Regions from separate parts of the Streptomyces sp. CAI-85 genome, predicted to be linked through region 3. Evidence: riboswitches for the same ligand, from Rfam matches in the RefSeq annotation. Region 3 holds a riboswitch; each other region holds the start of a gene.

Region 1 (7,272 bases), on a different contig from region 3:
GGCTCCGGTCAGGAGCTGGCGCCCGGCCGATCCACGAGTTCCACCTGGTCCACGGCGTTGCACCAGCGGCACCGCACCGACTCGATGGTCTCACTGACCACCTCGCGCTCCTCCACCTTGGGCTCGCCCGCCAGGTCGAGGTGGACGTACTCGACGGCCTTCGACGAACGCGTGACGTCGAACCGGGTGAGGTTGCCGCACAGGGTGCAGCGCCACCGGGTGGTGGCGGTCGGCAGGGGAACCGTCATGGTGACTGTCCGCTCCTTCTGGTGTCGGGTCGCTGGTGTCGCTGGTACGAACGGGTCGGGCCGGAGGCTCCCCGCCGTGTATGGCTCGTAACCCTACGGCCTGGCGGGTCCTCACCGCCCGTCCGTCCACGGCGGCGAGGCGGTACGGGCGAGTGCGTCCCGTTACGTCATGCTCTGTGTTCATGATCGGCAAGTGGAGCGGCCCCCTCGGCGCCGCGTTCCGACGGGCTCCGGTGACGCATGTGCTGATCGCCGTGTGCTCCGCGATCTTCGTGCTGGGCCCGGCCGCGGGCCTCGATCCCGCCTACGGCTCCGGCGACGCCCTGCTCGCCGCCCAGCGCGCCTATTTCCGCCGCTGGGGGGTGATCCCGGTGGAGCTGTTCACGGACTCCCCGCGGGCCGCGCTGACCCCGGCGACGGCGCTGTTCATCCACGGTAGCTGGGTGCACCTCCTGGGCAACATGCTCTTCCTCTACGTCTTCGGCGTGATGACCGAGGAGCGGATGGGCCGCGTCCAGTTCACGCTGTTCTACGTCGGCTGCGGCTACCTGGCGCTGCTGGGTTACGCCGCGGCCAACGCCGGGTCGCCGGCCTCGCTGGTGGGGGCGTCGGGGGCGATCTCCGCGGTGCTGGGCGCGTTTCTGTACCTGTTCCCCCGGGCGCGGGTGACCAGTCTTCTGCCGTTCCTGTTCTTCCTGCCGCTGCGCTTCCCCGCCTGGGTCGTCCTGCCCTGCTGGGCGGCCCTCCAGTGGGTGGCGGCGGGCCGGGCGCCCCAGGGCCCCGGCGTGGCCTATCTGGCCCACCTGGTGGGCTTCGGCCTGGGCCTCGGCTACGCGTGGGCGCGGTTCCGCCCTGGGACGCGGTTTCGTCCTGGGACTAGAGTGAGGGCCACCCCCGCTCCGGCCCCCGAGGGAGAGAACCAGCCGTGATCACCGCGATCGTCCTCATCAAGACCAGCGTGGACCGGATCCCCGAGATCGCCGAGCGGATCGCCTCGCTGGAGAGCGTCAGCGAGGTCTTCTCCGTCACCGGGACCTACGACCTGATCGCCATGGTGCGGGTGAAGCGGCACGACGACCTCGCCGATGTGATCCCGGGCAGCATCAGCAAGATCCCCGGCGTGGAGGCGACGGACACCCACGTGGCGTTCCGGACGTACTCGCAGCACGACCTGGAGGCGGCGTTCGCGATCGGCCTGGACTCCTGACCGGCTGACCGCCGCCTCCCGGCCCCGGGGGACGAGGGACCCGGTCAGACCGCCGGGACGCAGCGGCCGTCCTGCGTGCGGTACGTCCACCGCGCACCGTCGGTGACCAGCTCGCGCACGGCCGCCACAAAGCGGTCCACGTGCTCGTCGGGCGTCCCGGCGCCGAAGCTCACCCGGATGGCGTTGAGGGACTTCTCGCCCGGCGCCGCCTCGGGGGCCCCGCACTCGCCCTGCGCCTCGGGGGCGCCGCCCAGCAGGGTGCGCACCAGCGGGTGGGCGCAGAACAGGCCGTCGCGGACGCCGATGCCGTACTCGGCGGACAGGGCGGCGGCGAAGTGGGAGCTGTTCCAGCCGTCGACGACGAAGGAGATCACCCCGACCCGGGGCGCGTCGTCGCCGAAGAGCGACAGGATCCGCACCTCCGGCACGTCGGCGAGGCCCGTGCGCACCTTCTCGATGAGCTGCCGCTCGCGCGCGACCAGCGTGTCGAAGCCGGCCTCGGTGAGCGCCTTGCAGGCGGAGGCGATGGAGTAGGCGCCGATCACGTTCGGCGAGCCGGCCTCGTGCCGGGCCGCGCTGTCGTGCCACTCCACGTCCACTCCCCCGTCCTCGCGCCGGGTGACCCGGCGGCTCGCACCGCCGCCCGCGAGGTAGGGGTCGGCGGCGCGCAGCCAGTCGGCGCGGCCGGCCAGGACTCCGGAGCCGAAGGGCGCGTACAGCTTGTGCCCGGAGAAGGCGACCCAGTCGACGTCGAGGTCCCGGACGGACACCGGGTGGTGCGGGGCGAGCTGGGCGGCGTCCAGGACGATCCGGGCGCCGTGGGCGTGCGCGGCCGCGGCCAGCTCCCGCACCGGCCACAGCTCGCCGGTGACGTTGGAGGCGCCGGTCACGCAGACCAGGGCCGGGCCGTGGGGGTCGCGGTCGGCGAGGGCCCGCTCCAGGGTCTCGACGGCCTGTCCCGGGGTGCGGGGGGCGTCGAGGTAGGTGACCCGGGCGTCCCGCCAGGGCAGCAGCGAGGCGTGGTGCTCGGTCTCGAAGACGAAGACCTGGCAGCCGGCGGGCAGGGCGGAGGCGAGCAGGTTGAGGGAGTCGGTGGTGGAGCGGGTGAAGACCACCTGGTCGTCGGCGCGGCAGTCCAGGAACGCGGCGACCGTGGCGCGGGCGTTCTCGAACAGGTCCGTCGAGAGCTGGGAGAGGTATCCGGCGCCGCGGTGGACGCTGCCGTAGTACGGCGCGTAGGCCGCGACGTCGTCCCAGACCCGCTGCAACGCCGGTGCGCTGGCGGCGTAGTCGAGCGCGGCGTAGGTGACCTCGCCACCGGTGACGAGCGGGACGGTGACATCACAGCCCAGAACGGGCAGCGGGGCACAAATGTCCTGGACGGAGGCAGCGGTGGAGACAGACATGACGGAACTCCCGTGAGAGGAAAGGAAGAAGAGTGAAAAGGGGTGCGCGGAGGCGGGGCTCGGCGGCCCTATCGCATTCGCTGGCTCACGGAAGACTCCCTCGAACGACCAGGACCCCTGGTGTCGAGAGGGGCCCGCGCTTGCCGTAGACCTCGCTGCCTACGGCCTGGTCTTCACCCGGGGCACCCCGCCACGGACGGAGGGTTGCCGGACAGTCGGCCGGGGCCTCATGACTGTCACTCATGACCTGGTACAGAAACTACGGGACGTGATCGCCGTCCCGCAACCCGTGTCCGGATCGCGGGACGGCGATTCCCGTCACGTCAGGCGTTGCTGGCGGTGACCCAGCGCTCCAGGACCCGGCGGGCCGCCCCGGAGTCGACGGACTCGGCGGCACGGGCCATACCGGCGGCGATCTGCTCGGCGAGCGTCCCCGCGGCCGGGTCGAGGGCGACCAGGGCCGCCGCCGAGTTCAGCAGGACGGCGTCGCGCACCGGGCCCGGCTCGCCCTCCAGGAGCCGCCGGGCGACCTCGGCGTTGTAGGACGGGTCACCGCCGCGCAGGGCCTCCACCGGGACCAGTTCGATGCCGACCTCGCGCGGGTCGAAGGTCTCCTCGGTGACCGTGCCGTCGCGGACGACCCACACCCGGGAGGTGGAGGTGGTCGTCAGCTCGTCGAAGCCGTCGTCGCCGCGGAAGACCAGCGAGGAGTGGCCGCGCTCGGCGAAGACCCCGGCGACGATCGGCGCCATCCGGGGATCGGCGACCCCCACCGCCTGCGCCCGCACCTTCGCCGGGTTGGTCAGCGGACCGAGCGCGTTGAACACCGTACGGATGCCCAACTGGCCGCGGGCGGCGCCGACATGGCGCAGCGCCGGATGGAACTTGACGGCGAAGCAGAAGGTGATCCCGGCCTCCTCGGCGACCTCGGCCACCCGCTTCGGCGTCAGCTCCAGATTGACGCCGAGCTTCTCCAGGACGTCCGAGGCGCCGGAGGCCGAGGACGCGGCGCGGTTGCCGTGCTTGACGACCTTGGCGCCGGTGCCGGCCACCACGATCGACGACATCGTGGAGATGTTGACCGTCTTGGCGCCGTCACCGCCGGTGCCGACGATGTCGACGGTGCGGCCCGGCACCTCGATCAGGTTGGCGTGCTCGTACATCGTCCGCACGAGGCCGTTGATCTCCGCGACGGTCTCGCCCTTGGCCCGCAGCGCCACCGCGAACCCGGCGATCTGGGCGTCGGTCGCCTCGCCGCGCATCATCAGGTCCATGGCCCAGGCGGTGTCGTCCGCCGACAGGTCCCGGCCGGCCAGCAGGCCGTTCAGCAGGGCGGGCCAGGAACGGACCGCCGCGGTGTCGCCTCCGGCGGGGGTCACAGCGCTCATAGCCGCTCCTGGGTGTCGTACGGGCGAGCAGGGCTCGCGCAAACAGGGTGTGATCCCACCCTATCCAGCCCGCGGACACGGCGAAGGGCCCCGTCCGAAGACCGGACGGGGCCCTTCACTCAGGGCGTGGCGACGCCTGGGGATCAGTGGTGGCCGTGGCCGCTCGTGATCTCCTTGTACTCCTCGACGGTCGGCTTGGGGATCTGCTGGTCCTCGCCGAAGTACGCGCCGCTGATCTTGGCACGCAGCTTCTCGGTGGCCTTCACCTTGCGCTCGACACCGTTCTCGTCGACCGTGGCGCCGATCGCGGCCGGCTCGTACTGCTCGTGGGCCGTGAGCGTGTAGAGCTGCTCCTGGCTGAGCGGCTCGTGCACCTCGATGAACTCACCGTGCGGCAGGCGCTTGATGGTGCCGGTCTCCCGGCCGTGCAGCACCTTGTCCCGGTCCCGGCGCTGGAGGCCGAGGCAGATCCGCTTGGTGAGGATGTACGCGATGACCGGTCCGACGAAGAAGAAGATCCGGACGAACCAGGTGATCGAGTTGATCGACAGGTGGAAGTGCGTGGCCCACAGGTCGTTGCCGCCGCCCACCAGGGTGATCATGTACATCGTGACCCAGGCGACGCCGAGCGCGGTGCGGGTCGGCGCGTTGCGCGGGCGGTCCAGGATGTGGTGCTCGCGCTTGTCGCCGGTCACCCACGACTCGATGAAGGGGTAGGCGGCGAGCGCCGCGAGGACGACACCGAAGAGCACCAGCGGGATGAACACGCCCAGGACCAGCGTGTGGCCCCAGAGGTTGATCTCCCAGCCCGGCATGAAGCGGATCAGACCCTCGGCGAAGCCCATGTACCAGTCGGGCTGGGCGCCGGTGGACACCTGGTCCGGACGGTAGGGGCCGAGCGCCCAGATCGGGTTGATCTGGGTGACCGCGGAGATGATCGCGATCACACCGAAGACCAGGAAGAAGAAGCCTCCGGCCTTGGCCATGTACACCGGCAGCAGCGGCATGCCGACGACGTTCTTGTTGTTCTTGCCGGGGCCCGCGAACTGCGTGTGCTTGTGGTAGAAGACCAGGATCAGGTGCGCCACCATCAGGCCGAGCATGATGCCCGGCAGCAGCAGGATGTGGATCGAGTAGAACCGCGCCACGAAGTCGTGGCCCGGGAACTCCCCGCCGAACAGGAACATCGAGATGTACGTGCCGACGATCGGCATCGACAGGATGGCGCCCTGGGTGAAGCGGACACCGGTGCCGGAGAGCAGGTCGTCCGGGAGCGAGTAGCCGGTGAAACCGGTGAACATGCCCAGGACGAACAGCAGGAAGCCGAACAGCCAGTTGATCTCACGCGGCTTGCGGAATGCGCCCGTGAAGAACACGCGCATCATGTGCACGAACATGCCGGCGAGGAAGATCAGCGCCGCCCAGTGGTGGATCTGCCGGATCAGCAGACCGCCGCGCACGTCGAAGGAGATGTGCAGCGTCGAGCTGAACGCCTCCGACATGAGCTGTCCCTGGAGCGGGACGTAACTGCCGTGGTACTCCACCTCGTTCATCGACGGGTGGAAGAACAGCGTCAGATAGACACCGGTCAGGATGATGATGAGGAAGCTGTACATGCAGACTTCGCCCAGCATGAACGACCAGTGGTCGGGGAAGATCTTCCGCATGTTGGCCTTGGCCAGGGAGTAGATCCCCAGCCGGCCGTCGGCCCAGTCGGCGATGCGCTCGCCGGCCGGGGCCTTGCCGCGTTCGCGGGCCTCGGTGTTCTCTGTGGTGCTCATCCGCGCTCCCAGAAGGCAGGACCGACGGGCTCTTCGAAGTCGCTGAGCGCCTCGAGGTAGCCCTCGTCGTTCACACCGATGCGCAACTGCGGCAGGGCGTGACCGGCCGGGCCGAAGATCACTCGGGCACCGTCGGAGAGGTCGAAGGTGGACTGGTGGCAGGGGCACAGCACGTGGTGCGTCTGCTGCTCGTACAGGGAGATCGGGCAGCCGACGTGGGTGCAGATCTTCGAGTACGCCACGATGCCTTCGTGCGACCACTCGAGCTCGCGCTTGTCCTTGATGTTCTCCGGCTGGAGCCGGACGATCATCAGGGCCGCCTTGGCGATCTCGTTCTGGAAGTTCTCGTCGTGCTCCTCCAGGCCCTCGGGCATGGCGAAGGTGAGCGAACCGACGGCGACGTCCGAGGGACGCAGCGGCTCGTTCGTGTTCATGTTGACGAGCAGCTTGCCCTTGGCCCACAGCGTGTGGCGCAGCTTGTCCTCGGGCAGCGGGCCGAGGTCGCGCAGCAGCACGATGCCGGAGAGCGGCACCAGGGTGAGCGCGCCGAACATCGTGTTGCGGATCAGCTTGCGCCGGCCGATGGCCGACTCCTGGGCGCCCGCCTTGAAGTCCGCGTGGACCTTGGCGCGCACCTCGGGGGAGGCGGCGATCGGGTGCCGCTCGTCGGCGACCTCCACGTCGGACATCAGGGTGCGGGCCCAGTGGACCGCGCCGGCGCCGATGGTGAACAGCGCCGTGCCCAGGGTCAGACCCAGCGCGAAGTTCAGCGCGCTGATGTGGCCGATCGGGAACACGAAGATCGACTTGTCGGCGGGGATCGTCACGAAGGACGCGATGAAGCCGACGGTCGCGAGCATCGAGAGCGTGAACAGGAAGGCGACCGCACGCTCGGACCGCTTGGCGGCCCGCTCGTCGATGTCCTGGATCCGGTGCTCGTGCGGCGGCAGTCCCGGGTCGGCGAACGGGTTCTTCTCGTCCGCCACGGTGACCGCACCGTGCGCGTGGCCCTGCTCTGCGGGCAGGTTCTCTTCTGGAATGTCTTGGCTACTCATGACTTCTTGGCCTTTGCGGTCCGAGCGGCGACCCAGACGGCGACCGCGATCAGGGCGCCGAGACCGAAGATCCAGGCGAACAGGCCCTCGCTGACGGGGCCGAGGCCGCCCAGCTCCAGACCGCCCGGGTTCACCGTCTCGTCGCTGTTGACCGCGTGCAGGTACGCGATGATGTCCTTCTTGTTCT
Region 2 (7,272 bases), on a different contig from region 3:
CTTCCGCGAGAACGGCCACGCCCGGCAGATCGGCGACTTCCTCAACTTCGTCTACAGCAAGGAGAACGTGCTCGCCTTCTCCCGCGAGTACGACCTGCTGCCCGTCACCAACTCCGCCTCCCAGGTCATGAGCGCCGCCGAGGAGGACGCCGACCTGCGGCCCTTCCTCCAGCAACTCGCGCTCTCCGAGACCTACCCGGTCGGCCGGACCTCATGGGCGCAGGTCAGCGCGGAGATCAAGAAGGAGATAGGCCGCGCGGTCACCCCGAACGGCTCCCCGGCCACGGTCCTGGGCGACCTCCAGGAGACGGCCTCACGGGTGGAGAACGAAACCGGGGAATGAGCGGTCCGGGCCGGGTGGGCCGGCGGGCCGGATGTCGGTGGCCGGGGATACCGTGCGGGGCATGGAAGCGGAACTGGAGGAACGCGAGCGTGCCGTCCTCGCCCTGGAGCGGCGCGGTTTCCCCGGGCCCGGCGCGAAGGAGCGGGCCATCCGTGAGGAGCTGGACCTCTCCCCGGTCCGCTACTACCAGCTCCTCAACGCCCTCCTGGACGATCCCCGGGCGCTGGCCCACGACCCGGTCACGGTGAACCGGCTGCGCCGCGTCAGGGAGGCCCGGCGAGCCGAGCGCTGACCGCCGGATATCGTCGCCGTATGGGCATCCACGAGACGCACTCCAAGGAACCCGCACCCGTCACCCCCACCACCCCCGCCGGCCGGGACGGCCTCGCCGCGATCCTCGCGCGGCCCTCCCACACCCTCGTCGGACTCGACTTCGACGGCACCCTCGCCCCCATCGTCGAGAACCCCGACGACGCCCGCGCCCACCCCGACACCCTCGCCGCGCTCACCGCGCTGGCCCCGAAGGTCGCCGCCGTCGCCGTCGTCACCGGCCGGCCCGCCGAGGTCGCGGTGCGCAACGGCGGGTTCGCGGGCGTGCCGGGCCTGGAGCACCTCACCGTCCTCGGGCACTACGGCGCCGAACGCTGGGACGCCCGCACCGGCGCCCTCACCGCCCCGCCCCCGCACCCCGGCGTCGCCGCCGTCCGCGCCGAACTCCCCGGGATCCTCGCCGCCGCCGGCGGCCGGCCGGGCGTCCGGGTCGAGGAGAAGGGCGGCCGGGCCCTCGCCGTCCACACCCGGCGCGCCGACGACCCGCAGGCCGCCTTCGAGGAGCTGCGCGCGCCCCTCGGCGACCTCGCCGCGCGGCACGGGCTGATCGTGGAGCCCGGCCGGATGGTCCTCGAACTGCGCCCGCCGGGCATGGACAAGGGCGTCGCCCTGCTCGACCACGTCCGCGAGACCGGCGCCGGGTCGGTCCTCTACGCCGGGGACGACCTCGGCGACCTGCCCGCCTTCGCCGCCGTGGAGAAACTCCGCGCCGACGGGGTGCCCGGGCTGCTGGTGTGCAGCGGCAGCACCGAGGTCACCGAACTCGCGGAGCGCGCGGACCTCGTCGTCGACGGGCCCGCCGGGGTCGTGGGGCTGCTGCGGGAGCTGGCGGCCCGGCTCGGTCAGCCCGGCTGAATCTCCCGCAGCGCCTCCAACTGGTCCAGGAACCAGCGGGCCGGGGGCAGCGCGGTCGCCGCCGCCGCCAGCCGCTTGGTGCGCTCGGCCCGCTCCTCCGGCCCCATGCCCAGCGCCTCGTGCAGGGCGCGGGCGGTCTCCAGGACGTCGTACGGGTTGACGACGAGGGCGTCCTCGCCCAGCTCCCAGTAGGCGCCCGCCTCCCGGGACAGCACCAGCGCGCAGCCCTCGTCGGAGACCACCGGGATCTCCTTGGCGACCAGGTTCATCCCGTCCCGGATCGGGTTGACCAGGGCCACGTCCGCGAGCCGGTAGGCGGCCAGGGAGCGGGCGAAGTCGTCCTTGACGTGCAGCACGACCGGGGTCCAGCCGGGGGTGCCGTACGTCTTGTTGATCTCCGTGGCCAGGCGCCGCACCTCGGCCGTGTAGTCGCGGTAGACGGCGAGGTCCTGCCGGGAGGGGTAGGCGAAGGCCACGTGGACGACCCGCTCGCGCCACTCCTCGTGGTCGTCGAGGAGCTGCCGGTAGGCCAGCAGGCCGCGCACGATGTTCTTGGACAGCTCGGTGCGGTCGACGCGCACGATCGTCCTGCGGTCCTCGCCGCCGATCTCCTCGCGCAGGGCGGTGATCCGCTCCTCGACGTCCGGGCGGTGCGCGCGCTCCCGCAGGAAGTCGGCGTCGGCGCCGAGGCCGTGGACACCCACCTCCGTGCCGCCCGTGCCCCCGGCGAACTCGGCGGCGCAGGCGGTGAAGGCGTCTGCCCAGCGCCGGGTGAGGAAGCCCAGCCGGTCCGCGCCGAGCATGCCGCGCAGCAACTGCTCGCGGATGTCGGACGGGAGCAGCGCGAAGTAGTCCACCGGGGCCCACGGGGTGTGCGAGAAGTGGCCGATGCGCAGGTCGGGGCGGAGTGCGCGGAGCATCCCCGGCACCAGGCACAGGTGGTAGTCCTGCACCAGGACCGCCGCCCCCGGCGCGGCCTCCTCCGCCAGCGCCTCGGCGAAGGCCCGGTTGTAGATCTCGTACGACGCCCACTGGCGCCGGAACTCCGCGTCGAAGACCGGCTCCAGCGGGGTCTGGTACAGCAGGTGGTGGATGAACCAGAGCACGGAGTTGGCGATGCCGTTGTAGGCGTCGGCGTGCACGTCGGCCGGGACGGGCAGCATCCGCACGCCCTCCTCGCCGACCCCGCGCCGGACGGCCTCGCGGTCGCCGTCGGAGAGCGCGGAGCACACCCACAGGGCGCCCGCGTCCGGTCCGATCGCCGACAGCCCGGAGACCAGCCCGCCGCCTCCCCGTCTCGCGTCCAGCGAACCGTCCTCACGGACGGTGTAGGAGACCGGCCCGCGATTGGACGCGACCAGCACCTGGGCACCCCGAGCAGCGGCAGCATCGTGCGTGGTAGCCATACGCCTCAACCTAGCCCGGCACGGAAACGCTCAAACGTACGGTCACGGCGAGCGGAGGGTCGGTATCCGGCCGTGTTCGGGTGCCGTATACGGCGGGGTGCGCGTGTTACACGGGCGGGGGTGACGGCGGGACGGGTAGTGCGGCTGCGGGTCCGTGGGGGGCCGGTCGCGCAGTTCCCCGCGCCCCTGGGGAGTGAAGGTGGGCGTCACGTGAGGGGCGGGCCGGTTCCGGGGCCGGGGGTGCACGGTGGCCCGCCCGTGCCGGGAGTTACGCCACCTTGCGGGACTGGTACTCCGCCATCTCCGCCATCGGGGGCCGTTCCTCCATGTCGACCGAGTAGGTGTGGGGTTCGAAGCCGGACGGGCCGCGTTCGAACTGGGTGAGGGAGGGGCGGATCAGATGGCCGCGGGCCAGGCGGAGCTGGGCGGTGCGGTAGATCGCCGCCGCCATCCGGCCGAGGGCCTGGCCGTCCTGGTGGCGGTGTTTGCGCACGCCCACGTCGACCTGGGCGAGCGCGTCGAGGCCGACCAGGTGCAGGGCGTCGACCAGCATGCCCAGCTCGACGCCGTAGCCGACGGGGAAGGGAAGCTGTTCCAGCAGGCCGCGGCGGGCCGCGTACTCGCCGCCCAGCGGCTGCACGAACCCGGCGAGCTGCGGCCAGTGCATGTTGAGCAGCGGCCGGGCCATCAGCTCGGTCACCCGGCCGCCCTGCCCCGCGGCGCCGGCGAGCGGACGGTCGTACATGCCCTTGACGAGGTCCACGCCCAGGTCGGTGAGCAGGGGGCCCACGATGCCCGAGACGAAGTCGGAGGAGAACTCCCTGAGGTCGGCGTCGATGAAACAGACGATGTCCCCGCTCGTGACGAGCAGGGAGCGCCACAGCACCTCGCCCTTCCCGGGCACGGCGGGGACGCTCGGCAGGATGGTGTCCCGGTGGACGACCCGGGCGCCCGCCGCGGCCGCCACCTGGGCGGTGCGGTCGGTCGACCCCGAGTCGACGACGACTATCTCGTCGACCAGCGGGACCTGCTGCATGAGGTCGTGACGGATGATCGCGACGATGTCGCCGACCGTCTCCTCCTCGTTCAGCGCGGGCAGGACCACGGAGACCGACTGACCCGTGGCGCGCTTCGCGGCCATGATCCGGTGCAGCGGACGATCGGCCAGGGACCAGGAGCGGGTGGTCAGCCAGCGCTCGACTTCTTCCAGCACGGTCTGCGGCTCCTCACTGTCGTGATCACACAGGGTGCACGGGGGTGACCGTGTGATCCATCTCGCGGTTCGGACGACTATCTCAACTGTCCTGGCCTTCGGTTACAGTCTTGAACAACGCGGGTGACCATCGCATGTCCGGGGTCGCCGGCGTTCACAACCGAATACCGCTCATCCAGAGGGGCAGAGGGACACGGCCCGATGAAGCCCCGGCAACCCACCTAGACCGGTCTCGTTCACCACACGCGAGGCTCCCGGCGAGGGAAGGTGCCAAATCCGTCTCACGGCGAGATGCGTCGTGAGGAAGATGAGGAGAAAGGGCCTCGCCTCACATGGCTGCGCAGACTGTTGCAAGCACCACGAATCCCACGGTCGACCTGGGCCCCGCCGCCGCGCTGAGCTGCCGCGAGTGCGGCCACCGCGTGCCCCTCGGCCCGCTCTTCGCCTGCGAGGAGTGTTTCGGCCCGCTCGAGATCGCGTACGACTTCTCCTCCTACGACACCGAGGAGCTGCGCAAGCGCATCGAGGCGGGACCCGCGAACATCTGGCGCTACGCCCCGCTGCTGCCCGTCCCGGCCGACGTGGCGGACAAGCCGAACCTCAACCCCGGCTGGACCCACCTCGTCAAGGCCGACAACCTGGCGCGCGAACTCGGCGTCACCGGCGGCCTGTACGTGAAGGACGACTCCGGCAACCCGACGCACTCCTTCAAGGACCGCGTCGTCGCGCAGGCCATCGAGGCCGCGCGCGCCTTCGGCTTCACCACCCTGTCCTGCTCCTCCACCGGCAACCTCGCGGGCGCGGTCGGCGCCGCCGCGGCCCGCGCCGGCTTCCGCTCCTGCGTGTTCATCCCGCACGACCTGGAGCAGGGCAAGGTCGTCATGGCCGCGGTCTACGGCGGTGAACTCGTCGGCATCGAGGGCAACTACGACGACGTGAACCGCTTCTGCTCCGAGCTGATCGGCGACACCGCCGGCGAGGGCTGGGGCTTCGTCAACGTCAACCTGAGGCCGTACTACGCCGAGGGCTCCAAGACGCTGGCGTACGAGATCTGCGAGCAGCTCGGCTGGCGGCTGCCCGACCAGCTCGTGGTGCCGATCGCCTCCGGCTCCCAGCTCACGAAGATCGACAAGGGCCTCCAGGAGCTGATCAAGCTGGGGCTCGTCGAGGACAGGCCGTACAAGATCTTCGGCGCGCAGGCCGAGGGCTGCTCGCCGGTGTCGGTGGCCTACAAGGCGGGCCATGACGTCGTACGGCCGCAGAAGCCGGACACCATCGCCAAGTCGCTCGCCATCGGCAACCCGGCGGACGGCCCGTACGTCCTCGACATCGCCCGGCGCACCGGCGGCGCGGTGGAGGACGTGACCGACGAGCAGATCGTGGACGCGATCAAGCTGCTGGCGCGGACCGAGGGGATCTTCGCGGAGACGGCAGGCGGGGTCACCGTCGGCGTCACCCGCAAGCTCATCGAGAACGGCCTGCTGGACCCGGCGAAGACCACGGTCGTCCTGAACACGGGCGACGGCCTCAAGACCCTCGACGCGGTGGCCGGCACCGGCCTCACCGCCACCATCCGTCCGAACCTCGACTCCTTCCGAGAGGCTGGCCTGGCATGAGCGTGACCGTTCGTATCCCCACCATCCTGCGCACCTACACCGGCGGGCAGGCCGAGGTGTCCGCCGACGGGGCGACCCTCGGGGAGGTCATCTCCGACCTGGAGAAGAACCACACCGGGATCGCCGCCCGCGTCCTGGACGACCAGGGCAAGCTGCGCCGGTTCGTCAACGTGTACGTCAACGACGACGACGTCCGCTTCGAGCAGGGCCTGGAGACGGCGACCCCGGACGGCGCCGGCGTTTCGATCATCCCGGCCGTCGCCGGCGGCTGACCGGTGGCTGACCGGTGTTCAGTACCCGCCGGTAGTAACCGTCGGTAACAGCGATTACCGAGCGTTCATCGAATTGCCCCCTCCGTAAGAGAAGCGGAGGGGGCAATTCTGTGTGATTGAGCGCGGTACAGTTGGGGAACCGGGTCGCGAAACCCTGATCCGGAGTCTTTCTTCGCTGCCCCGCGTCCGACAAGAAGTAGCCAAAGTGCGTGCCTCTTGCGTGGCATTTGCGGCATTTGCCGGGCCCGACTTGCCCTGAATTCTGGCGAATTCTCGCCACATTCCGGATCGGGTGCGTCCGGAATTCTCGTCCGACTGACCTGTTGCAGACGGCAGTTGGACAGATACATTCAGCCGCGGTCGACGCGTTCCGGCGCACGCCCCCAACCAACTGGGGGGTGAGGTCTGACCCGGATCCGCGAAGTGTGGATCTGTGCAAGGGCCAGTAATAGGGGAGTTAGGCATGGCTCAGGGCACCGTCAAGTGGTTCAACGCGGAGAAGGGGTACGGCTTCATCGCGGTCGACGGTGGTGCGGATGTTTTCGTCCACTACAGCGCGATCCAGATGGACGGATACCGCACCCTGGAAGAGGGTCAGCGGGTCGATTTCGAGATCTCGCAGGGCCAGAAGGGGCCGCAGGCGGACATGGTCCGACTGGCGACCGGCTGAAGCACGCGCCGACTGACAGCGTCGTTCTTCTGTTTCATCTTCGAAGGGCCCGCGCCTCCCGGGGTGCGGGCCCTTCGGCGTGCCCGGAAGCCCTCCGCCCGCCGGCGACGGGCCGGGTCCTTCCGTGAGAGGCGCTTGCACTCGACCATGCCGAGTGCTAATCATTGGCGTTAGCACTCTGAAGGTGAGAGTGACAACGAAGGACCGGGTCGGTGAGGCCCGCAGGCCAAGTGGGGCAAGGAACCACGGGCCGGCGAGCCGTCCGTCGCGGGCGCGGGCGCGGTCCGAAGAATCACCCCCAGTCCTGGAGGGACCACTTCACATGGCCAAGATCATCGCGTTCGACGAGGAGGCGCGGCGCGGCCTCGAGCGCGGCATGAACCAGCTCGCGGACGCCGTGAAGGTGACGCTCGGCCCCAAGGGCCGCAACGTCGTCCTCGAGAAGAAGTGGGGCGCCCCCACGATCACCAACGATGGTGTGTCCATCGCCAAGGAGATCGAGCTCGAGGACCCGTACGAGAAGATCGGCGCCGAGCTGGTCAAGGAAGTCGCCAAGAAGACGGACGA
Region 3 (7,272 bases):
CGGGCAGAGTGATCCACTGGGGGATGTCGTACGGATGCTTCTCGTGCAGCCAAGCTTCCAGCGCCGGGAGGCGGTCCGTCGTGGTCATGTACGAGATCCGCCACTCCTGCGCTGTTTCAACCTTGTCCTTCCACCAGTAGAACGCGGTGATCGGCGCATCGATGTGGACGCCCGCTGCCAGCTTGCTTTCGACAGCCCCCCGGGCCAGCGCCTTCGCCAGGTCCTCGTTGTCGCTGGTCGTCTGCGCGATCACAATGTCGTTGGCCATGCAACTACCTCTCCAGCTCGGATATCGCGACCCTATCCAGCAGTCAGGGAAGCTGATCGGGTCGTCCCGACCGGTGGATCACCGGGTCGGAAGCCGTTCTCCGCCCGAAGTGGCCTCAGTACCGCCCCACCACCACCCCCAAATACCCCCGCAGCATCACCTTCGCCTCCTCCAGCAGTGCCGCGTCGCCCTCCGGATCCCGGCGGAACGCCTCCTGGGCGAGTGCGTCGGCCGTGAGGATCGCGGCGTGACAGGAGCGGGCGAGTGCCTCGTCGTCGCGGGCCACGTTCAGCGCCAGTAGGACCCGGCGGATCCCGTCGGCCATCCGGCGCTTGTGCTCGCGGTCGGCCTCCCGGGTGCGTTCGGTGAGTCCGCTGCCGAACCACAGGGCGCGGAAGCCGTGTTCCGTCCGGTAGATGTGCGCGTACGTGTCGACCAGGACGCCCACCGGATCCTCCCAGTGCTCGCGCGCCGCGGTCCCCGCGAGGTCGTCCATCACCCCTTCGAGACGGGTGAACCAGCCCGCCGCCAGGGCGTCGATGATCGCGCCCCGGTCCGGCAGGTACTGGTACAGCGAGCCGACCGACACCTTCGCCTCCGCCGCCACCCGGGTCGTGGTCAGGGCCTCCACGCCCTCCTCCACGAGGATCCGCTCGGCGGCCGCCAGCAGCAGCGCGAGGCGTGCCTTGCTGCGGGCCTGCCGGGGCGTGCGGCGCAGGGCCGCGGCACCGGTCTGGGAGGGGGGAGTCGAGGTCGGCCGGTCCAAGGGGCGTCTCCGAACGTGAACGTGACTTTGTTTCACGTTTACGCTACCTTCGCGCCCATGACCGCCTCAAGCTCGGCGCTGAGCGAGGAACGGGCCGCCGTGGCGGACGCCTGCCGGCGCCTGGGGGCCGAGGGCCTCCTGATCGGCACGGCAGGGAACGTGAGCGTGCGCGCCGGTGACCTGGTCGCCGTCACCGCGACCGGGGCCGTCCTCGCCGAACTGACGCCGGATCAGGTCACCGTGGTCGACCTCGACGGCGCGCTCGTCGCCGGCACCCTGCGGCCCACCTCCGAACTGGACCTCCACCTCGGCGTGCACCGACGACGCGCCACCGGGGCGCTCGTCCACACCCACGCCCCGATGGCCACCGCCGTCGCCTGTGTGCTGGATGAACTTCCGTGCATCCACTATCAGTTGCTCGCCCTGGGCGGGGCGGTCAGGGTCGCGCCGTACGCCACCTTCGGCACCCCGGAACTCGCCGAGTCCGTCCTCGCCGCCCTCGACGGCCGCGGTGCCGCGCTGATGGCGAACCACGGTGCCGTCACCCACGCCGCGACCCTCGACCGGGCCGTCGAGCACGCGCTGCTCCTCGAATGGGCCTGCGGTGTGTACCAGCGCGCGGCTGTCATGGGCCGGCCGCGCGTCCTCGACGAGCGGCAGCAGCAGGCGGTGATCGAGGCGGCGATCGCCCGCGAGTACGGCACCACCCACCCCGTGGCACCCGCCGCACCCGGATCACCCGTACCACCCGCTCAGGAGGGGCACCGATGAAGGTCTTCACGATGGGCGTGCACGTGCTGGACGTCCTGGTCCGGCCGGTGGAGGCGATACCCGAGGGGCAGGGCGCCACCCTGGTCGAGGACATCCGGATGACCGCCGCCGGGACGGCCGGCGGCACCGCCCTCACCCTCGCCAAGCTCGGCGCCGAGGTGCACAGCGCCGGTGCCGTCGGCGCCGACCCCAGCGGTGACCTGCTCGTCGCGCTGCTCCAAAGGGCGGGCGTCGGCACCGAGTTCCTCGTTCGCCGCGCCGACACCGCAACCTCCGCGAGTGTCCTGCCGATCCGCCCCAACGGCGACCGGCCCTCGCTGCACCTCCTCGGCGCGAACATCACCTACGGCCCGGACGACGTCCCCTGGGAGGCCCTCGCCCGGGCCACCCATCTGCACCTCGGCGGACCCGAGCTGATCGGTGTCGACGCCGCCGCGCGCATCCTGTCGTACGCGCGGGACCACGGGGTCGTCACCTCCGTCGACCTGCTCGCGCCGGGTGTCCTCGGCAGCTTCGAGCAGATCGAGGCGGCGCTGCCGTACATCGACCACTTCCTGCCCAACGAGGACCAGGTGCTCGGCTTCACCGGCGAGGAGGACCTGCTGACGGGGGCGCGCAAGCTGCTCGCCGCCGGGGCCGGAGTCGTCGCCGTCACCCGCGGCGGGGAGGGCGCGCTCGTGGTCACGGCGGACGGCGCGGAACCGGTGCCCGCCTTCGTCGTGGGCGTCGTCGACACCACCGGCTGCGGCGACGCCTTCTCCGCGGGCTATCTGCGGGGCGTGAGCCTCGGCCGGACGCCGGGGGACGCCGCCGTGCTCGGCAGCGCCGCGGCGGCGCTCGTCGCCCAGGGCCTCGGCAGCGACCACGGCACGTTCGACCTCGCGGCCGCCGACGCGTTCGCCGCGACGGCCACCTGCCACGCGTGACCCGGCACCGGCGACCCGTGCGAGAGGCCCTTCCCGCCGCTCGCCGACTCACCTGGTGGACGACCCCTTGACGCCGTGCGAGGGCGGATCGACACTCGGTACGGGAATCCTAGTGAACGGGTAGGGAATCATGGGGCGACAGGAGCCGGCCACCGGCCGAGCGAGCCGTACGTCATGGTCGTCGCCCCTTCTGACCTCCCGCCGTCACATCGACCTCCAGCGCGTGTGCAGCGCGATCAGCGCCCAGCGCTGAGCCGGCCGCCCCTACCGCGTCCGCCCCGGCGGTGCCCCCTGGGCACCGCCCGCCCGGCGCGCGGCCGCACGGTCCCCCCGTTCCGTCGTCCTCCGTCGTCGCATCCGCCGCGCGCCGGTCCGCCGCGCGCGCCGCCCCCGGGGAGAGTCATGTCCTTCACACCACCGGCCGCCCGGCTCACGGTCCGGTCCGTCCCCGTCTTCCGGGGCCGTATCGGCAGTGACGCCCGCAGCGGCCACTACGCCGTGCCGCGCCGCTACCGCCTCCATCTGTCCGCCGCCGACCCCGACGGGCTGCGCATCGCCGTCACCCACAGCCTCCTCGGCCTGGAACGCGCCTGTCCCGTCACGTTCCTGCCCGCCGTCCCCGACTGTCCCGACGGCGGCCACTCCGCGCTGCGCCCGCTCTACGACGCCAGCGCCCACCACTACACCGGACCGGCCGTCGCGCCCGTGCTCAGCGACGACTGGTCGGGCCGGATCGTCTCCACCCACGGCCCCGACATCGCCCGCGACCTCGCCCGGCGCTTCGGCGGCGGCCGGACCGCGCTGTACCCGTGCGGCGCCGAGTCCGAGATCGACGCCGTCGAGCGGATGTGCGCCCAGGGCATCGAGCGGGCCGCGCAGCGCGCCGGCACGGCCGGCACCGGCGACGAGGAACGCGCCGCCGCGCTCGACACCCTGCTCCACACCCTCGGCGTGCTGGACCGGGGACTGCGCGTGCAGCCGTACCTGATCGGTGATCAGATCACCGCAGCCGACGTGGAGTTGTGGGTCGCGCTGGTGCAGCTCGACACCGTGCACCGCCATCACCTCGACGCGTCCGCCGTGCAGCGCATCGCCGGGCACCCCGCCCTGTGGGCCCACGCCCGCCGGCTCGCCGCGCACCCCGCGTTCGGCGCGCACCTCGACCTCGACGGCATCGCCCGCCGCCACCACGCCCGTTGTCAGGGCCTGGAGGCCGCGGGCGCCGCCGTGCAGATCCTGGACTGGGCCGCCCACATCGCGCCGGCCCCGTAACCGCCCGGGGACGCGGGGCCGTTGCGGCCCCGCTGCCGTTCCAGCACATGGACCGGCGTTGACATTCGTTCGGGTGCCTGTCTTTACTTACGGCCCAGAACGGTCATGAGCGTCAGCGACAAGCCCTGGCTTGCTGACCGGCAACCCTCGCATCGCGGTGGGGTGCCCCAGGTGACGACCGGACCGGATGACGTGACCGCACGGATCCGGTAAGCGCGAGGGCCCCTCCGGGGTCCGCACGAGTGACGGAGAGTCCCATGTACGCAGCTCCCAGGACGGCGCCCCGCCGCCTTCGGGGCTGCGTGCGTCCGTCCGCGCAGCAGCCCCTCGTCGCCGACCGGGCCGTCGATCTGCTCCGCGTGAACAGCGCACTGTGTACCGCACCGGGCCGTGCCCGCTGTCGGGGCTGACACCAGCAGACCCGGCACCACCGCAGCACATTCCCCTCGCCCCGCCGCGTTCCCGACGCACACCGCAGAAGCGGTGAGCCGTCCACCGCAGCCCCACTCCGGTTCTCCGTACACGACCGTGCGCCGCGCGCCCTCCCGCGGCCGCCACCACGGCCGTGCCCGTCCGGGGTGCCCGACTTCCGCCGGAGCCCCTCATGAGCGAACCCCCAGGCGTCGCGACCCTCGATGCGAAGCCCATAGCCGACACCCCGTCAAAACAGCTCTCCGCACAGCGCGTTCAGCCGCTGCGACGGCCCGGACGCTGGATCGCCACCGCGATCGTCCTGGTCCTGGTCGCCCAGTTCGCGCACGGCCTGATCGCCAACCCGTTCTACCAGTGGGACCGCTTCGGCTACTGGTTCCTGCGGCCCGTCATCCTCGACGGACTGCTGATCACCCTGGAAGTCGCCGCCTACAGCGCGGTGCTCGGCCTTCTCGGCGGCATCCTGCTCGCCCTCGCCCGGCTCTCCAGGAGCCCGGTGCTGCGCGCGGTGAGCTGGACCTACGTCTGGGCCCTGCGGTCCATCCCGCTGATCGTCGTCCTGCTCTTCCTCTACAACTTCAGCGCCCTGTACCAGACGTTGAGCGTGGGCGTCCCCTTCGGACCGGCCTTCTTCACCTTCGACGAGTCCCGGCTCGCCACCGACATGGTGATCGCCGTCGTCGGCCTCAGCCTCAACGAGGCCGCCTACGCCGCCGAAGTGGTCCGCGGCGGCATCCTCTCCGTCGACCAGGGCCAGCACGAGGCGTCCGCCGCGCTCGGCCTGCCCAAGAGCTACCAGTTCCGCAGGATCGTCTTCCCGCAGGCGCTGCGCTCGATCGTCCCCAACTACGTCAACCAGCTCATCGGCCTCATCAAGGCCACCTCCCTGGTCTTCTACGTGTCCCTGCTCGACCTGTTCGGCACCGCGCAGACCATGGGCTCCACCTACCCCGGCGACATCGTGCCGCTGCTGCTCGTGGTCACCGTCTGGTACCTGATCCTGACCAGCCTGGTGTCCGTCGCCCAGTTCTACGTCGAGCGGTACTACGCCCGGGGCGCCACCCGCTCCCTGCCGCCGACGCCGTTGCAGAAACTGCGGACCGGGTTCACCGACCTGCGCGCCCGCATCCGCAGGGAGGCCGCCGTATGACCACCGAGACCACCGAGGCGACCACCGCCCCCGGGGCGAGCGTGCCCGCCGCCGTCGAGGTGCACGACGTGCACAAGTGGTACGGCGCCCACCGCGTCCTGGACGGAGTGAACCTGACCGTACGGCCCGGCGAGGTCACCGTGATCCTCGGCCCGTCCGGCTCCGGGAAGTCCACCCTGCTCCGGGTCATCAACCACCTGGAGAAGCCCGAGATCGGCCATGTCAGCATCAACGGCGAGCCGATCGGCGTCCGCCGGCACGGCGGCCGGCTGCGCGAGCTGAGCGAACGCGCCATCCTCACCCAGCGCAGCCGCATCGGCTTCGTCTTCCAGAACTTCAACCTCTTCCCGCACCTCACCGTGCTGGACAACATCGCCGCCGCCCCTGTCGCCACCGGCAAGCTCAGCCGCCCCGCCGCCCAGGAACTCGCCCGCGAACTCCTCGGCCGGGTCGGCCTCGCCGACAAGGCCGCCGCCTATCCCCGCCAGCTCTCCGGCGGCCAGCAGCAGCGCGTCGCCATCGCCCGCGCCCTCGCGCTGCGCCCCGGCGTCATCCTCTTCGACGAGCCCACCTCGGCCCTCGACCCCGAACTCGTCGGCGAGGTCCTCGCGGTCATCAAGGACCTGGCGACCAGCGGCACCACCCTCGTCATCGTCACCCACGAGGTCGGCTTCGCCCGCGAGGTCGCCGACCGCGTCGTCTTCATCGACGGCGGCCGGATCGTCGAGCAGGGCCCGCCCGCCGAGGTCCTCGACAAGCCGCAGCACGAGCGCACCCGGGACTTCCTGAGCAAGGTCCTCTGACCCGCGCGCAACCCTGGCGCGCCCCCAGACCTCCCCCCACGCACCACCCCGCCCCCACACCACCACCCTCTCTCACCCAGCACCAAAGGACGGCCCATGTCTGCCCACGTCACCCGACGCAGCCTGATACGCGGCATCACCGCGGCGACCGCGGTCGCCACCCTCGCCACCGGGCTCGCCGCCTGCGGTGGGGACAGCGACGCCGCCACCACCACCGACAGCGCCGCCGCCGGGGGCGTGACCGTCGGCCGCGTGTCCAACGGCGCCGCGAAGGAGACCACCATCAAGGTCTCCGAGGTCAAGTCCATCAGCGCCAAGCTCCCGGACGCCGTGCAGAAGAGCGGCAAGCTCACCATCGGCGTAGGCGCCCTTCCTTCCGGCTTCGCCCCGCTGGCCTACGTCGGCGACGACCAGAAGACCCTCACCGGCGCCGAACCCGACCTCGGCCGGCTGGTGGCGGCGGTCCTCGGCCTGGAGCCCGAGACCAAGAACTTCACCTGGGAGAACCTCTTCGTCGGCATCGACAGCGGCAAGGTCGACGTGGCCTTCTCCAACGTCACCGACACCGAGGAGCGCAAGAAGAAGTACGAGTTCGCCTCCTACCGTCAGGACAACCTCGGCTGGGAGGTGAAGAAGTCCAGCACCTGGAAGTTCGACGGCGACTACAAGAACCTCGCCGGGCTCACCGTCTCCGTCGGCTCCGGCACCAACCAGGAGAAGATCCTGCTGGAGTGGAAGAAGAAGCTGGAGAGCGAGGGCAAGAAGCTCACCGTCAAGTACTACCCGGACCGCAACGGCACCTACCTGGCCCTCAACAGCGGCAAGATCGACGCCTACTTCGGCCCCAACCCCGGCATCGCCTACAACGTCGCCAAGACCGCGGG

The links. Region 3 has a riboswitch for S-adenosylmethionine ahead of G6W55_RS16780 (amino acid ABC transporter permease). Riboswitches for the same ligand answer to the same signal wherever they lie in the genome.
Region 1: another riboswitch for S-adenosylmethionine. It lies ahead of G6W55_RS34585 (aminotransferase class V-fold PLP-dependent enzyme); the one in region 3 lies ahead of G6W55_RS16780 (amino acid ABC transporter permease).
Region 2: another riboswitch for S-adenosylmethionine. It lies ahead of thrC (threonine synthase); the one in region 3 lies ahead of G6W55_RS16780 (amino acid ABC transporter permease).

What each region holds. Positions count from the first base shown of each region.
Region 1 covers NZ_JAANNX010000085.1:9,936-17,207, forward strand. The annotation lists gene G6W55_RS34570 (hypothetical protein) at 9-248, opposite strand; gene G6W55_RS34575 (rhomboid family intramembrane serine protease) at 431-1,177, shown strand; gene G6W55_RS34580 (Lrp/AsnC family transcriptional regulator) at 1,174-1,455, shown strand; gene G6W55_RS34585 (aminotransferase class V-fold PLP-dependent enzyme) at 1,500-2,861, opposite strand; SAM riboswitch class IV at 2,993-3,109, opposite strand; gene trpD (anthranilate phosphoribosyltransferase) at 3,185-4,249, opposite strand; gene G6W55_RS34595 (cytochrome bc complex cytochrome b subunit) at 4,393-6,030, opposite strand; gene G6W55_RS34600 (ubiquinol-cytochrome c reductase iron-sulfur subunit) at 6,027-7,085, opposite strand; gene G6W55_RS34605 (c-type cytochrome) at 7,082-7,272, opposite strand, start outside.
Region 2 covers NZ_JAANNX010000002.1:151,023-158,294, forward strand. The annotation lists gene G6W55_RS03585 (ABC transporter substrate-binding protein) at 1-343, shown strand, start outside; gene G6W55_RS03590 (DUF3263 domain-containing protein) at 405-635, shown strand; gene otsB (trehalose-phosphatase) at 656-1,528, shown strand; gene G6W55_RS03600 (trehalose-6-phosphate synthase) at 1,516-2,934, opposite strand; gene G6W55_RS03605 (glucosyl-3-phosphoglycerate synthase) at 3,203-4,147, opposite strand; SAM riboswitch class I at 4,316-4,461, shown strand; gene thrC (threonine synthase) at 4,480-5,763, shown strand; gene G6W55_RS03615 (ubiquitin-like small modifier protein 1) at 5,760-6,035, shown strand; gene G6W55_RS03620 (cold-shock protein) at 6,499-6,705, shown strand; gene groL (chaperonin GroEL) at 7,028-7,272, shown strand, end outside.
Region 3 covers NZ_JAANNX010000012.1:85,177-92,448, reverse strand. The annotation lists gene cutA (divalent-cation tolerance protein CutA) at 1-268, opposite strand, end outside; gene G6W55_RS16800 (TetR family transcriptional regulator) at 384-1,034, opposite strand; gene G6W55_RS16795 (class II aldolase/adducin family protein) at 1,092-1,805, shown strand; gene G6W55_RS16790 (carbohydrate kinase family protein) at 1,802-2,731, shown strand; gene G6W55_RS39570 (putative leader peptide) at 2,862-2,984, shown strand; gene G6W55_RS16785 (glutathione S-transferase C-terminal domain-containing protein) at 3,134-4,003, shown strand; SAM riboswitch class IV at 4,105-4,225, shown strand; gene G6W55_RS16780 (amino acid ABC transporter permease) at 4,608-5,585, shown strand; gene G6W55_RS16775 (amino acid ABC transporter ATP-binding protein) at 5,582-6,388, shown strand; gene G6W55_RS16770 (transporter substrate-binding domain-containing protein) at 6,485-7,272, shown strand, end outside.